Regions from separate parts of the Paenibacillus ottowii genome, predicted to be linked through region 4. Evidence: a T-box and tRNA genes for the amino acid it is inferred to sense, from the RefSeq annotation. Region 4 holds a T-box; the other regions hold tRNA genes.
What was found. A T-box is a leader RNA that pairs with one kind of tRNA and senses whether it is charged. The one in region 4 lies ahead of argS (arginine--tRNA ligase), so its partner is inferred to be a tRNA-Arg.
Positions count from the first base shown of each region.

Region 1 (4,083 bases), 550 kb from region 4:
CATTGTGTACGGAAAAAATGTCCGCGCTGTTGCAGCTCTTTTTTCAGTTCAGGCGCGTTATATATTTCCCCGTTATATACAATCGTATAAGTGATATCCTCAAGCTGCCGGATCATGGGCTGAGCCCCATTTTCCGGGTCCATTACGCTTAGTCTTCGGTGTCCGAAAGCACACGGGTTGGATATCCAGGTACCGGCAGCATCCGGTCCGCGATCGGAGAGCGTTTGCGTCATTTTCAGCAGTAGCTCAGATTGATGCATCAAGTCTCCGTTCCACTGTATGAAACCTGTAATTCCGCACATGTCTATTCATCCTCTCTTTGTCGTGTTCATCCAGTGTTGGAATGAATCAAAAACTAAATCCCCAGTTCATCAGTATATATGCCGAAAAGAAGCATAAAATGTCTGTCCGTTCCGAAAACTACAGATGGGGCAACCCGTCTACTTGCAAGGAAGGAGGGAGATAATGTACTACATCAAGGATGCCAAAATCCGCCGTTTCACTGAACTTGACGGAGTGCGCTGCGCTGAAGTAGAAGTACGTCCTGGTGCCGCAGATGACCCGGAGCTGCTGGTTTATATCACAGCCACGAATCAGAAGGATGGTCAGCCTGACTATGACATGGTACGGATCATCCGCAATGATGCCGACCTGGAGCTGGATTGGTACGACAATAATCTGCACTCGGCCTTTGAGGAAGTGACAGACAAGGCTTTTACGGACTCTACGCACATTACCGCTGGTGAGGAACGGGATAAGTTCAAACGGGAATTGCTCTCCTATGGAGAGCTTAGTACAGAGTTTGCCAAGGAGTTTGGGGCATGAGAATATGGTGTGCTATACCTCGGCTGTTGTTGATTTGGACACCAGCGCCATCGCTGGATCAGCGTGAAAGGAGGGGGAAATCATAGACGGCAAAGCGAAGTATAAGAAAAACAAAGGCAGCAGTTATATTCATAACAATGAGTTTGCAGAAGAAGTGATGGAGAAAAATGTAAGACACGAGGTGCGGAGAAGTCCTAGACGCTTTGGTAATAAATAAACAGTCATAAAATCGACAATTGCTCATTCACAAATGATCCTGAAGAAGCCCCCTTTTCCGTAACTTTGCGGAATGCGGGAGGCTTCTTTTTTTAGGCTGCTTCACGCAGCGTCATGATCCCTTTGTAAATGTTATAGACAAAAACTCCGAGATAGACCACTACGAACAGCAGTACAAACCCAATAACCGAACCTGCATGATTGGCCGTTATAATAAAATACACTAGTGGAATCGCCGCGATAATGGGGAAAATATGCGATAAGATGGCTTTCTTAGCATGTCCCTGAACATAATCATCCCGGACTGCAATCCACACAATAAGCGGCACCAGAAAAGGTGCAAAAAAAATGCTGAAATAACAAAGTGACGACAAAAGACCTCTCACGATCAATCCCTCCTTTTTAACCAAGCTCTTTGTACATAATACCCCGTTAGCGTCCAAATGATTCCTTTTGCAGCCTGCTTTCCGATATAATGAAAAAATGCTTTTGACAGTTGCTCAAAATGTGATATAATCATTAATGCACTGAATACATAAGGTTTTATTGATTGTCATTTTGTCCCAGTAGCTCAGCTGGATAGAGCAACGGCCTTCTAAGCCGTCGGTCGGGGGTTCGAATCCCTCCTGGGACGTATAGCAAAATCTTCCTAATTCAATATTAGGAAGATTTTTTGTGTTCCAGTGGGATGAGAACCCCTTGGGGGGACGTCGGAGCTAAGCATCGTTAGCATAAACTTCGCAGTCTCGACCGTAGGGAGAGTATCCCTCCTGGGACGTATAGCAAAAGCTTCCTACATGTAGGAAGCTTTTTTGTATCTCTACCAGCCACATTAAGGCTGGTTTTATACTGTCACCTTTTCCTTATGAGCAAAAAATTGCGGCAAATGCTCTTTGTGTGCTTCCAGCATTTCATCCAGCACAGTTTGGGCAATATCCCCGCTTGGAACGAGCGGATTCAGGGTGAAGGCTTGCAGTGCTGTTGCATAGTCACCGGTGACCGCTGCCTCAATGGTTAGCTCTTCCATCGCCTTCATGACTTGCAGCAGACCCCGCTGTGCTGGCGGGAATTTGCCGAAGTTTACAGGCTCCGCACCATGTGCGCGAATGACACTGGTTACTTCGATGGCGCTATCATAAGGGACGTCATCAATTGCACCATTATTGCGCGTACTGACCACCATCAACGTGCCTTTGTTGTTATAAATGGAATTGATGATCTCACAGGCAGCATCGCTGTAATGCGCACCACCACGTTTGGATAATTCCTCTGGCTTGTAATCCAAATTCGGATCTTTGTACAGTTCAAACAGACTTTCTTCCAGACGTTTGACCACTTGTCCCCGAGTTCCTTCGTTTTTGGCCTCCTCTAATTCTTCCTTAAGCATGTTATCGGTCATGTAGTAATACCGATGGTAAGGACAAGGCAGCATTTTCAAGTGACGAACCTGATCATACAGGAAGCGCATGTTTTTAATATTTTCAACGACTTTCTCTGGTTTTGCGCCAGGCGAGTACAGTCCTTCGATGACTTGCTCTGTTAATTCTTCTCCGGTTTTGTCATAAACTTTGTGCCAATGCAGGTGGTTAATCCCTGCAAACTTAAAGAACAGTTCTTCTTCCGGTTTGTCCAGCACCGCTGATGCACTCTTGATCGCGCCGATGGGAACATTACATAATCCGATAACTTTATCCCACTGACCATAACGAAGCACCGCTTCAGTAACCATACCCGCAGGGTTGGTGAAATTAATCAACCATGCATTGGGACACAGTTCTTTCATATCTTCAACGATGCTGAGGATAACGGGGATGGTGCGAAAAGCTTTAAACATGCCCCCGGCCCCATTGGTTTCCTGACCGATCATGCCGTGTTTTAAAGGGATGCTTTCATCTTTAATCCGGGCTTCTAGCAAGCCTACCCGAAATTGAGTCGTGACAAAATCGGCATCCTTCAACGCTTCCCGGCGATCCAGCGTCAAATGTACCTCACAATCAATGCCAGCGGCCTTCACCATCCGTTGAGCCATGGCTCCCACGATCTCCAGCTTTTCACGTCCTGCCTCAATATCTACCAGCCATAATTCTCGAATGGGAAGCTCTGCATAGCGTTTGATGAAGCCTTCTACTAATTCAGGTGTATAGCTGGAGCCTCCACCAATGGTTGCAATTTTTATGCCTTTTTTCATAGTTAGTGCCTCCTAAGTATGTTTTTTAAACCGTTTTCTTAAGCACAATTTCACTGTAATCCCTGTAATGCATTACAGGTCAAGCGCTTTTAAAAAACTTATTTAGGGAAGGTGACAACTATAGGACGAGACCATGAACATACTTAACCCGAACATGCTAAAATAGAAAGAACGAGGTGAGAAATGTGGCGAATATTCATGAAATTGCAAAGCTGGCGGGCGTATCCTCGGCAACGGTGTCCCGTGTCATTAATAACCATCCATACGTAAGTGAACCGACAAGGCAGCGTGTGCAGGAGGTCATAGACCAGCTGGATTATGTCCCTAATTTGAATGCGGTTTCATTAAAAAAGGGCATGACCAAGCTCATAGGAATTATTTCGATTTCTTTTAATGATTCTTTGGGGTTATTTGTGCGTGGATTTACAACCTATGCTCAGGAGCATGGTTTTAATATAACGTTGTTTATTACGAATGGGGAAAAGGAACGGGAGCTTGAAGCATTGGAAATGTTGCGGAGAAAGCAACTGGACGCCTTGGTCTGTATGATTCGCGTCAATGAGTGGAGTGTGATTGAACATTACACCAAATATGGTCCAATTGTGACGTGGCAGCGTGTGAAGATCGAGACGATTCCATCTGTATTTATGGACCAGTATCAGGGGTATATGCTTGCGCTGGAGCATCTGTATGCCAGAGGCTATCGCAGCATTGTGAATGTATATGGGAATATGAGGGGACTGAATACGAAAGAACGCATACGGGCTTATCATGATTTTTGCCAAAAATATGATTTGGACGCCGATGCTTTCACTCATTTTTATGGTTTAAATTCAATCGAAGCGGGTGAACAA
Region 1 is NZ_CP191577.1:4,164,726-4,168,808, reverse strand. Features, by position in the region: gene asnB (asparagine synthase (glutamine-hydrolyzing)) at 1-302, opposite strand, end outside; gene ACQQ6X_RS19350 (hypothetical protein) at 466-825, shown strand; gene ACQQ6X_RS19345 (DUF4870 domain-containing protein) at 1,134-1,427, opposite strand; tRNA gene ACQQ6X_RS19340 (tRNA-Arg) at 1,602-1,675, shown strand; gene ACQQ6X_RS19335 (6-phospho-beta-glucosidase) at 1,886-3,229, opposite strand; gene ACQQ6X_RS19330 (LacI family DNA-binding transcriptional regulator) at 3,415-4,083, shown strand, end outside.
Region 1: it encodes a tRNA-Arg, which carries the amino acid that the T-box ahead of argS (arginine--tRNA ligase) is inferred to sense. The anticodon was not compared.

Region 2 (4,083 bases), 490 kb from region 4:
CTTTCAAGTTAGCGAACGATCCGTTACTTTCCAGAATGCTGCGGATCTCTTCAACAGAGCGTTTGTAAGTATCAGCCATGTTTTGCAGCTCTTCATTGATTTCAGCTTCGGAAACTTCGATGTTTTCTGCTTTAGCCACTTGCTCCAACACGAGGTTGTTGCGTACGCGCTTCTCAGCATCAGCTTTCATTTGCTCTTCCAGGTCTTCCTTGCTTTGACCGGAGAAGCCAAGGAACATTTCAAGGTTCATGCCTTGGCTGCGCAGACGGTTGTCGAAATCGCGAACCATGTTTTGCACTTCACTCTTAACCATTGCTTCAGGAATGTCGATAGTTGCATTTTCAGCAACTTTCTCCACTACAGCGCCTTCACGAGCTGCTTTCGCTTCGTTTTCTTTGCGCTCCAGCAATTGCTTTTTCAAGTCTTCCTTGAATTCAGCAAGCGTGTCAAATTCACTTACATCTTTAGCAAATTCATCGTCCAATTCAGGAAGAACTTTGCGTTTCAGTTCATGAACTTTCACTTTAAATACAGCTTGTTTACCAGCAAGGTCAGCAGAATGGTAGTTCTCAGGGAACGTTACTTCAACATCCTTGGAATCACCTGTGTGCAAACCAATCACTTGATCTTCAAAGCCAGGAATGAAAGTGTTGGAACCCAGCTCCAGAGAATACTTCTCAGCTTGTCCACCTTCAAACTGTACGCCGTCTACGGAACCGTCGAAGTCAATGATAGCTGTATCACCGGATTGAGCAGCATCTTCATCAACGACAACCAATTCAGCATGACGTTGTTGCAGGCGCTCCAGCTCTTGAGCCAGTTCTTCGTCGCTTACTTCGATTTTGCTTACAGGCACTTCTACACCTTTGTAGTCGCCCAAAGTTACTTCAGGTTTAACTGTAACTTTTGCTTTGAATTTGAAAGATTCGCCTTTAGCAAATTGATCAATTTCAACATCAGGGCTATCCACCGGGAAGATGTCTGTTTGCTCTACAGCTTGGCTGTAAGCTTCAGGCAACAGGAAGTCAATCGCATCCTGGTACAGACTTTCAATGCCATAACGTTTTTCAAAGATAGGACGTGGCACTTTACCTTTACGGAATCCTGGTACGCTTACTTGTTTAACCACTTTATTAAAAGCTTTGTCGAGTGCAGCGGCTACACGATCCGCGTCTACCTCAACTTCAAGAACCCCAAGGTTCTTCTCTATTTTCTCCCAAGTTGCTTTCATTTTATGCTTTCCCCTCCAACAAAATCTTCACTTAGTTTTCAATACAATCAACGCACACAAAATAACCATTATAGTATATCTAACATTACTGTCTTTTTCAAGAGCGGCCCTTGAATGCTTTAGCAGGTAAACGTTTCCGGTCATTAAGGTGTGTTCATTCCCGCTGCTACGAATAATCGCATTGACCGATACGCCTGCTCAAAACGGAAGCGCAGTGCATCTGTAATGCCATATATAGCACGAGTTTCTTCTTCACTATTATTCCCGTTCAAACTTTCCGAAACTGTCTGATGGAGAGCTGCTGCCCAAATATCCGGCATTCCGTCCTCTTCGATCAACATCGATCTGTAATCTTTCGTACCGTACACGGCCATCACAAACTGTGACCATAGCTCTTGTGCAAAATAGAATAGTGTAGGCTCATGCACTTCCGTCTGATCGGCTACCCGTTCCAAAATACGCATAATCGCCTCTGGAAAATCACCCGGCTGTAACGGAACCGTTTCAATATCGATTTCCGCTTTTTCATCCCCACGTCTGATTTCTATCGTTCCTTCCATTCCGCGACGTCTCAATGTCTGCAGAACACGGAATTGGAGAAGAGGATGGATTTCCCGTTCCGTAATCCAGCGAAGCAAGGCATCGTCGATCTCTGGCAGTTCCAAATAGGATAGCTGTTCCAAAGCTAGTATCGTCTGTTCGGATAACGGTTGATCCATAGCCATCTGCAAGAGCTTGTTACCGTAGCCTGCATCCTGTTCCTGCTTAAAGCGCGCATGACGGCGAGCCAGCTCAACTTCACTGACTTCGTCTTCTTCCACAGTGTCCGTTACCGCCCCGCTCTCAGCGTACTGTGGAAAAGCAGCTTCCAACCATTGTAATAGAGCATTCCATTCATCGTATTGTTTCTGCTCCTGCCCTTGACACTGCATCAAAAAACGCAGCATTGCCATCGCTTCTCCATAACGTTCGTTTTCAAGCATCACCGTGAGCTGGATTTGATAGTAGTCCAGGGTCTTCGGAAACAATACGATATTATTTTCTTTTGTCGTCACCTTGGAGTCCTTTATTTCAAGGCACCCCCTCTCCTCCGCAAGCTAAAGTATTTGTAGATTATATGGGAAACAGCAGCCGAAGTTCAACTACTCGTCTTCAACATATTCACCTGTATTCTAACATACCCTTATATAAGGCAAAAAAAACGATGTGTAGCCTGAATTTATGTAGTGTAGAGCCTGAGTAAGCGAAATATGCAAAATAAGGCTTGAATCTTTTCCATCCATATGTTATATTAATCTTCGCTTGAATTTTATGTCCCAGTAGCTCAGCTGGATAGAGCAACGGCCTTCTAAGCCGTCGGTCGGGGGTTCGAATCCCTCCTGGGACGTATAGCCGAAGCTTCCTATTTAGGAAGCTTTTTTTATTTTCTAGCAAAATAAGCCCCCTATAACATTGAAACCTATCATCGTATTACAACCTATTTTTATGTAGAAAAGGCTGTTTCCGTCGTGCTGTTCGAGCACTTATCTGGGACAGCCTTTTAATCGAAGATATACCATTACACCGCTTGATCGCGTGGAGTAGTAAGGAGTTTAATCAAATGAAATTAATATCTTGGAATGTAAATGGTTTAAGAGCCTGTGTAAACAAAGGATTTTATACTTATCTAAAAGAAACGAATGCTGATATTTTCTGCGTACAGGAAACGAAGCTTCAAGAAGGACAAATCCTTATGGAGAACATGGAGGAATATTCGCAGTACTGGAATTACGCTGAGAAAAAAGGATATTCCGGTACGGCTGTTTTCACCAAAAACAAGCCGCTCTCTGTGCATTATGGACTTGAAGAAAATGAAGAGCCAGAGGGTCGAACGATTACACTGGAATTCGAAAAATTTTATCTTGTCAATGTATACACACCGAATACGAAACGGGACTTATCCCGATTGCCATACAGGCTGGAATGGGAAGACCGTTTTCGCAACTATCTGCAACAACTAGACACTCTGAAGCCTGTCATCATTTGCGGAGACCTGAACGTGGCTCATCAGGAGATCGATCTCAAGAATGCCAAAGCCAACTACGGAAATGCCGGCTTCACGCCCGAGGAACGAGACCGTATGTCACAGCTGCTCGCCGCCGGATTCATAGATACCTTCAGATATTTTTATCCTGATCGGACGGATGTTTATTCCTGGTGGTCCTATATGCCAAAGGTAAGGGAACGGAATATCGGCTGGCGGATTGATTACTTCCTCGTCTCGGAGCGGCTTCGTCCGCAATTAATAGATGCAAGTATCGATTGCCATATTACAGGCAGTGACCACTGCCCTGTCATATTGGAATTACAAGATTTTTCTGCATAGATCCCCTACCTGACGCAAAGATTTATAAAACAAAAAAAGCCGTCATGCTCTGCTTTACAGCATGACGGCCTACATAATTTGAAGCTATTGCTAACTTGCATCTGGTTTTCTGTTTAAAACCCGTTCTTCGCCATCATTTGCTTGAACCACAGCGCACTTTGTTTGGGGGTCCGTTCCTGCGTCTCGTAATTGATATGTACAATACCAAAACGCTTGCTGTATCCCCAGGCCCATTCAAAGTTATCAAAGAAAGACCAGACAAAATAGCCCTTGAGCTGACCTCCCTCCCGGATAAAGCGGTGACATGCCTTTAAATGCTCTTCAATATAGCGCTGACGCCCGGTATCCTCAATCTGTCCATTCACCAGTTCATCCTTCATCGCTGCTCCATTTTCCGTGATCAGAATGGGTAAGCCCTTGCTAAAATCCTTCTCAATCCGCATCAGCAGCTTATAAAAGGATTCAGGGTGAATCTCCCATCCCATGT
Region 2 is NZ_CP191577.1:4,107,547-4,111,629, forward strand. Features, by position in the region: gene tig (trigger factor) at 1-1,231, opposite strand, end outside; gene ACQQ6X_RS19100 (hypothetical protein) at 1,375-2,286, opposite strand; tRNA gene ACQQ6X_RS19105 (tRNA-Arg) at 2,545-2,618, shown strand; gene ACQQ6X_RS19110 (exodeoxyribonuclease III) at 2,832-3,596, shown strand; gene ACQQ6X_RS19115 (GH1 family beta-glucosidase) at 3,710-4,083, opposite strand, start outside.
Region 2: it encodes a tRNA-Arg, which carries the amino acid that the T-box ahead of argS (arginine--tRNA ligase) is inferred to sense. The anticodon was not compared.

Region 3 (4,083 bases), 1.4 Mb from region 4:
AGCATTTTGGAATCTGTCAAGTCGTTAATTGCTACTACTTCAATACCTTCCACGTCTTGAATACGGCGGAAAGCAAGGCGTCCAATACGTCCGAAACCGTTAATACCAACTTTAACTGTCATGAGTGAGTTCCTCCCAAAGTTCGTTTAGTTTAATTTTATATATTCAAGACAGACCCGAAAGCCCGTCAAGACAACACAATTAAAAAATCATATTAATTCCTTAAATAACGGCTTACAATCTCGGCAGCAGCGCCTTCGTCGGTGACAAGAATGTCTTCCTGCCCGAAACGGAGTACTGCATGAATAGCAGCCGCCTTGCTCTTGCCTCCAGCCACACCCAGCACCGTCTCCGTACGCCTGATGTCCTCCAATCGGAGTCCAAGCGTCAGCATTCTGTGAACAACGACGCCGTCTTCGTTAAAATAATAGCCAAACGATTCGGCAACCGCGCCCTCATTGCTGATCTGGGCAAAGGTTTCAGGGTCAAGCTTGCGTCTGTGGGCCATTGCTATGGCGTTGCCTATCCCGTGAATGATAATACGACTCTCTCGAATCAGGCTCAATATATCCTGAATATTCGTATCCTCAAGCAAGGAGTTGTAAGCATGATTGCTGAGCAAATCCGGTACATGGAGCAGACGGTATTGAGCGCCGACCTTGCGAGCCATCGTGGAAGCAATTGTATTTGCCTGCATTTCCATGCTCTCTCCCAAACCTCCGCGTGCCGGAACGAACCATCCACCCTTAAGCGGGCCGTTAGCAGGTAATGTCAGTTGTTCCGCTACATCTGCAATCGTCGTGCCACCTGTTACAGCGACCACGTCCTCGTCATCCATAACACTCAGCAGCGCCTTTGCGCCCGCACGGCCCAGTTCCTGCTTCGCTAACGGTGAAGCGTCCGAATCCCCTGGAACGACAACCACCTTCCTCAAGCCATAGGCTTGACGAATCTGATCCTCCAATTGGGACAGGCCGAACAAGTTGTTCGCTATCGGCTCCAGCTGTTCTAGCAGATCCAGTCCTGCTTTGCTCACCTTCATGCCTACACTCTCAATCTCAATTAACCCTTGCGCTTTAAGGAGATCGGTCTCAGCGCGCAGTACGCGCTCGGTCATGTCCAGTGAAGCTGCCAGTGTTCTGCGTCCAATCACTTCGGACAACATAATCTGATGCAGGATCGTGTACCTTTTTTTCAAAACATCCATGAGGTCGGGCAGAAGCTGCTTCTGTATTTCTAATATCTTTCGCATGCTTTCCACTCCCGCACACTTCTAAGTTCTATCTCTATGCTATATCTCTAACTGGTCTTAAAATGTCCCGGGATAACTTTTTAAGTCCCACGTCTATCTTAACCAATATTTGCTTCACATGCAAGTCTATCTGATCCTATATTTCTCAACTTTTTATGTGAATATGCGCACGTAATAAAAGCTTGCAATTCAATGCCGTATATCATATAATCATCTTTGTTTCCAATTAATTAGTTGGTTGCTTGTTGTGATTCATTTGTGCGCCCGTGGTCCAACGGATATGACGTAGGCCTCCGGAGCCTGAGATCGAGGTTCGATTCCTCGCGGGCGCGCCATTTTATACAATTGACTAATTGTTCCATATAATATTTTTAACCAACAAGAGCGCTAAGTGCTCTTTTTTTTAATCAATAGTTTGACTTTCTTTGACTTTTTGTTTGAAATTGTTTATCATGTGGTTAATACGGTAACAGTTTATAAAAGGGATATGTAATTTGGCATATCCACCAAATCCACTAATGATATTTAAGGGAGGTTTTTTGACGTGAGCTATGTTCCTATGGTAGTAGAGCAAAGTAACCGCGGCGAACGCGCCTATGACATTTATTCCAGATTGTTGAAGGATCGCATTATTTTGTTGGGCTCGGACGTCAATGACGTTGTAGCCAACTCAATTATTGCACAAATGCTGTTTTTGGCTGCTGAAGATCCTGAAAAAGACATTCACTTGTATATTAACAGTCCTGGCGGTTCCATCACAGCTGGTATGGCCATTTTCGATACGATGCAATACATTAAACCTGATGTATCTACAATTTGTGTAGGTATGGCTGCTTCCATGGGTGCTTTCTTGCTGAATGCAGGTGCCAAGGGCAAACGTTTTGCCTTGCCAAACAGTGAAATTATGATTCACCAACCACTGGGTGGGGCACAAGGACAGGCAACGGATATCGAAATTCGCGCCCGTCGCATTTTGAAAATGCGTGACAAATTGAATCGCATTCTCGCAGATCGCACAGGTCAACCACTGGAACGCATCGAAAAAGACACAGACCGTGACTATTTCATGTCCGCTGATGATGCCAAAGAATACGGTATTATTGATAAAGTGTTAACTAGCTCCTCTCCAGAAGGTGTATAAGAAAAGTAATTTACCTCTGAATAGCTGGTAATTAAGAAGGCTGCCTCAGGATTTTTATATCCAGTAGGCAGCCTTTTTATTTACTATTAATTTTTAATATAGATAATTCATTTATTGAGTCTGTCCCGCAAAGGGCTTTCCGCCCTGAGGCAGCAGTTGAGCAAACGAGTAGGTAAACTCCGGAATTCCATACGCGTATGGTGCATATTCGTACAAATCAAACACGATGGTTACGCCACTGTTGGTCACATAAAAATTCTGATCTGCTGCCAACTCTTTAAATTTGTCAAAACCCTCTCCACCCTGGAGCCCATCAACCTTTTTCTTCAAATCAACATTAAGGAACTTTTTGTAGTTCGGATTTGCCTTTAATACGTCAGATAATTGCAGCAGCTTACCATCAGCAAGCGAGAATGTGTATCCTTTACGTGCTGTCATGCCATGTGCGCCGCCTGTATACGAGTAGTCCTGCATAATCACACTCAGAATACCCTCTTTGTTATAGGCAATCGCAAAATCATTCCCAAACTCATACGGTCTGTCTGTTGTAGCCCCTCCCTCTGCCATCATCTTTTTGCCTGCTGCCAATACTCCCTCTGCATGCTTTTTAAGCACATTATTAATGGCCTGTTGAGCCTCAGGATTCAGTTGACTCCCGCTGATTTGCGGGTACTTAATCTTATAAGACACCTTTGCATTACTCGAAGCTGGAAGCGTTTGAGATGCTATTGTGATTGGATTTTGCTGACTTTTATTTAATGTTACTGTTTTCTGAGCTGCATTCCACTGCGCATCGATACCTAGATAGTCTTTCAGCAGACTCATAGGAATGTACAGCTTCCCGGCGATCATTTTGGCGTCCATACTACGCGTGATGATTCCGTTCACATTGCCATAGGCATCTGAGGAGGAGACCACGATATAGAGTTTGTTGTACCCACTACCCACGGTATATGCCGCTTCTTTGGTGTCATAGCTTACCGGAATTCCCAAGCTGTCGCGCAGGGCTGCCACAGGAAGGAGCGTGTTCCCGTTGAACTGGATTCCTTTGGTGGCTAATGTTTTGCCATTCCATTGAATAGAGATTGCCGGTTGTTGTGAAGTTGTTAACTGCTTGGTCGATGCTGCCTCAATATAGGAAACGGGAACAACCGTCACCCCTGCTAAAATTCCCGCTGCTAGCAGAGCTGAGCCCCATTTTTTCGTATGCTTGTTCATCGTAAGTATTCCTCCCATTGTAAATCTGTATCATCTATGTGCTTCGATCACTTTTCTTATTATATCTATACCCTGTTGTATGTAGTTTACAATCTGTACACTCACTGATTTCAATCTGTACACCTAACAGCCATTAGCTATGACAGACTCATTACAAAATGGTTTCAATAGACAAAAGAAGCCAACAAGTCATCCTGCAATGTTGCAGGTGCTTGCGGCTCCGTTTAATGTTCTATACTAGTTCATCTCATACTGGGCTGATACTTGGACTTTCACCGTCACTTGACCGGACTGAATCTGTGTTCCACCACTCATATCCATAAGCGATTTGGACATGGCATTCTCACGTTGTGTATAAACCTGAGCTTCCCCGCCGTCCACTGTCACATTCACCAGAGCTCCTAACCCGCGTTTAGCTGATTTTGCTACAGCACTGGCTTTGGATTGAGCGTTATCCAACGCTTTTGCAATA
Region 3 is NZ_CP191577.1:4,985,370-4,989,452, reverse strand. Features, by position in the region: gene gap (type I glyceraldehyde-3-phosphate dehydrogenase) at 1-122, opposite strand, end outside; gene ACQQ6X_RS23255 (sugar-binding transcriptional regulator) at 215-1,252, opposite strand; tRNA gene ACQQ6X_RS23250 (tRNA-Arg) at 1,513-1,587, shown strand; gene clpP (ATP-dependent Clp endopeptidase proteolytic subunit ClpP) at 1,797-2,393, shown strand; gene ACQQ6X_RS23240 (PdaC/SigV domain-containing protein) at 2,505-3,611, opposite strand; gene ACQQ6X_RS23235 (SIMPL domain-containing protein) at 3,849-4,083, opposite strand, start outside.
Region 3: it encodes a tRNA-Arg, which carries the amino acid that the T-box ahead of argS (arginine--tRNA ligase) is inferred to sense. The anticodon was not compared.

Region 4 (4,083 bases):
AAACACAGCTGTTTGGCCCACAGTGCCCGCTACAGCCCGGCTTAATATAGCTGCTGATCCAATGTCCTCAGCAAAGCTTAAATAGCGGAAGATTTCACCAAAGCCAGGTAGTTCCTTATCCAGTAGAGAGGAGACAGCTTCATATGTAGTATCACGCGGAGAAATGCCAGTACCACCTGTTAAAAGTACAGCCTCGATCTCCTCATATGCCGCAGCTTCGGTTATCAACTGTCGGATACCTTCATATTCGTCCTTGACGATAACGTATCGAACAACCTTGTATCCATTCGTTTCTAGTAGTTCCTTGAGCAGTCGTCCCCCAGTATCTGTCTCCATGGTGCGTGTATCAGAGACGGTCACGACCATGCAGTTAACCTGCTGCGGAGATTCCCGCCGGTGCTCCTCTACCGATGTTATATTCATTACAATGTTCACTCCTTGATCAGTGGTTAGCATGCTCTTTTTTTACAATAGAGGAATGATTGACTGTATGCAAGTCAGAAACGATAGCAAAGAGTTATGTGATTAATATCCTTGCGCTTGCACCTTGGAATATAGTACACTTCCTTACATAAGTCGGGATTTTTTGGGTTTATTTTGTTGGAAGCGCGAACATCGAATGATTAATTTCAAGGTGTAGCGGGTAATAGTACAGCAGGATCAACAACTGGGAGGTAATCTAATATGAATCATTCATATCAAAAATGCGTGGATGCTTGCCTGGAATGTATGAACGCTTGCAATGTATGTTATGTAGCAAGTTTGAAGGAATATGATCTAGCTATGCTGCGTGAATGTATTCGAGTGAGCAGGGAATGCGCAGAGATATGTGGGTTTGCTGCTCAAATGTTGCAGCGTGGAACGGATTTTGCTGAGCAGATCTGTGAGCTATGCGCTAAAGCCTGTGAGGTATGTGTTGCTGAATGCAGTAAGCATTCCCATAATCATTGCAAACATTGTGCAGAAGCCTGCCGTCAGTGTGTTGAGGCTTGTCGCCAATTGGTGGCAGTGTAATTACATATACAGAACTAGTACCTGAAGAGGAAATAAAGGGTTGCTTTCTGCTAAATAGGTTTGTATAATGGTGGGAATTAACGTCAGGGAACGGGAGAGTAGCAACGGAACCGTGTCATTACAGCGAGCCGGAAGAGGTGGAAGCCGGTATGAGATCCGATGTGAAGCGCACCCAGGAGATGGTTGATCCAACGATAAAAAATTCTAGTAGGTCAGCCCGGCAGACACCGTTATTCGTCATTGGAGTGAAATCGCGATTGGTGTAAGCTAATTTTAACTACACCACCGATTTACGAAGAGTGGTACCGCGGGGATATCGAAGTTCTCGTCTCTTGATTATATCAAGAGACGAGGACTTTTTTTGTTAGATCCTATAAAAAGAAGGAGAGAGAAACATGTTGTTGATGATTGCTGCCCAAGCTATATTGGCTCATACGGGCTTGGAGGAGAAAGAAGTTTTATCTTTATTCGAGGTGCCTCCGCAGCCTGAATGGGGAGATGTGGCGTTTCCCTGTTTTGTGCTGGCTAAAAAGTTCCGAAAGTCTCCACAGCAAATTGCAATGGAATTAGCAGAGCTTGTAAGCCATGAAGCAGGTCTAACCGCTTCAGCTTCGGGTGCCTATGTAAATATTATATTGGATCGATCTGTTCATATTCCGACGGTGCTTGCTGAATTGAGCAAGACTGAATTTCTCAAGCCCAATATCGGAAATGGACAACGAGTCGTGATTGATATGTCCTCGCCCAATATTGCCAAACCCTTTGGTATCGGTCACCTTCGTTCTACTGTGATCGGTGCTGCCTTGTATCGCATACTTGGTGAAACCGGATATGTGCCGATTAGTGTCAATCATCTGGGAGATTGGGGAACACAATTTGGCAAGCAAATCGCAGCCTATAAAAGATGGGGAAATGAGGAGCAGCTACAACATGATCCGATTGGGGAATCGTTGAAGCTATATGTGCGTTTTCATCAGGAGGTCGAGAATGACCCGTCATTAGAGGATGAAGGCCGCGAGTGGTTCCGACGCTTGGAGCATGGGGATACTGAGGCTCAACAGCTATGGGAGTTTTTTGTTGAAGTCAGTCTAGGTGAATTTGACCGTATGTATCAACGTTTGAACATTTCGTTTGATCATGTATTGGGGGAAAGTTTTTACAATGATAAGATGCAGGCAGTTGTTGCCCGATTAAGGGCCAAAGGCTTGCTGGAGGAAAGCGATGGGGCGCTTGTAGTTCGTCTGGATGACGAACAGCTGCCGCCGTGTCTTATTTTGAAAAAGGACGGGACTACCATCTATCCCACCCGGGATCTAGCGACAGCGATTTATCGTCATGAAGTGATGAAGGCTGGTCGGCTGTTATATGTCGTTGGCGGAGAACAGAAGTTACATTTCCAACAGGTATTTGCGGTGCTAAAGCAGGCGGGAGAGACATGGGCCGAGCAATGTGAGCATGTACCGTTTGGTTTAATGCGGTTTGCGGGTAAAAAAATGTCCACAAGACGTGGCAAGGTGGTAAAACTGGAGGAAGTGCTGGATGAAGCTGTAACGCGTGCTCAAGCCATCATTGCAGAGAAGAATCCCAATTTGCTGGAACAAGAGGCAATAGCTGAAGACGTTGGTATCGGAGCGATTATTTTTGGTGATTTAAAAAATAACCGTCTGAATGAAGTGGATTTTTCATTGGAAGAGGCACTGACCTTTGAAGGTGAGACTGGACCTTATGTGCAGTATACCCATGCGCGCATACGCAGCCTTCTGGAGAAAGCTCGCGCTCGCGCGGATGTCGATTCTAATTCTAGTCACAACACCCTTGCCCAAGACGGTCATTCTCCTGATTTGCATATCGTTTCGGATGAAATGCTGGGTGACGCAGGCTGGGCACTGCTTAAACAGTTGGATCGCTATCACGGACAGCTGATACGTGCTGTTCAGCAACTGGAACCTTCGGTTATTGCAAGATTTGCAATAGATACGGCACAGGCGTTTAACCGTTTTTACGCTAAGGAAAGAATTGTCGATGGCGGACAATGGCGCCTTCAGTTGGCGGAGCAGACTGCGGATATGCTGGCAAGTACACTGCGACTTCTTGGGCTGAAAGCCCCTAACCGGATGTAAGCAGAAAGAAGCTGAACGGGTTACACTAATCGTAGGTTATTCCGTTGTTTTGCAACCAATTTGTGCATATTTGAAACATTTGATGGTTTTATGGCGTCCGTAAGTATAGAAGCATAGTAAACATGGAGGTGTTTCTCATGATCAAAAATAAAAGCGTGGCAGCTGCGCTGCTTGTCGTCTGCTCCTTGGCTGTGGCTACGTCGGCTTCTGCTTTTCGTGATATAAAGGGAGCTGAGCAGGAGAAGATCGTAAGTTCACTTCAGGACAAAGGAATCATTCAAGGGATAACCAAGGATAAGTTTGCACCAGATCAAACACTCACGTATGCACAAGGGGTACACATGGTTGTTCGTGCGATGGATCTTCAGGTTATGCCTGATTTCACCACAGGCTCCTTTGCAAACATTCCAGCTTCTGCATGGTATGCCGATTCTTACCGGATTGCAGTCCAGCACCAAATCCCTCTGTCACCGGATATTGATCCGAGCACTCGTATGACAAGGGAACAATTTGCGAATATTTTGTACAAAGCTGTGAGTGCAACGGGTGAATATCCAACGGTCCGCATGTTAATTAATGTAGCAGATGGCAAAAAATTAGACCAAGAGTCAAACGAAGCAATTCAATTTCTCCTGTTGACCAAAATTGCAAAATTGGACGAAAAAAGCAACTTTAACCCGGATCGTAAAGTAACCCGGATGGAGGCAGCAGAGATGGTCTATCATGCATCCGAGTTTGTACAAAGTCATAAACCGGTGCAAACTATCCCTGAAAATCCAGCTGAGTCTGTCAATCCGGATCAACAAACTAATATTAGTATGAGCATAGAGAAGGCGAATGACCAGCAGAATAAAGTGACCATTACACGCCTACAGGCACCTAATCCAGGTTACGGCATTGAAGTGGATCATATTGACTACGTAGATGATACGAATGCTGTCATTTACTA
Region 4 is NZ_CP191577.1:3,615,608-3,619,690, reverse strand. Features, by position in the region: gene ACQQ6X_RS16770 (MogA/MoaB family molybdenum cofactor biosynthesis protein) at 1-423, opposite strand, end outside; gene ACQQ6X_RS16765 (four-helix bundle copper-binding protein) at 685-1,014, shown strand; T-box leader at 1,092-1,350, shown strand; gene argS (arginine--tRNA ligase) at 1,410-3,134, shown strand; gene ACQQ6X_RS16755 (S-layer homology domain-containing protein) at 3,272-4,083, shown strand, end outside.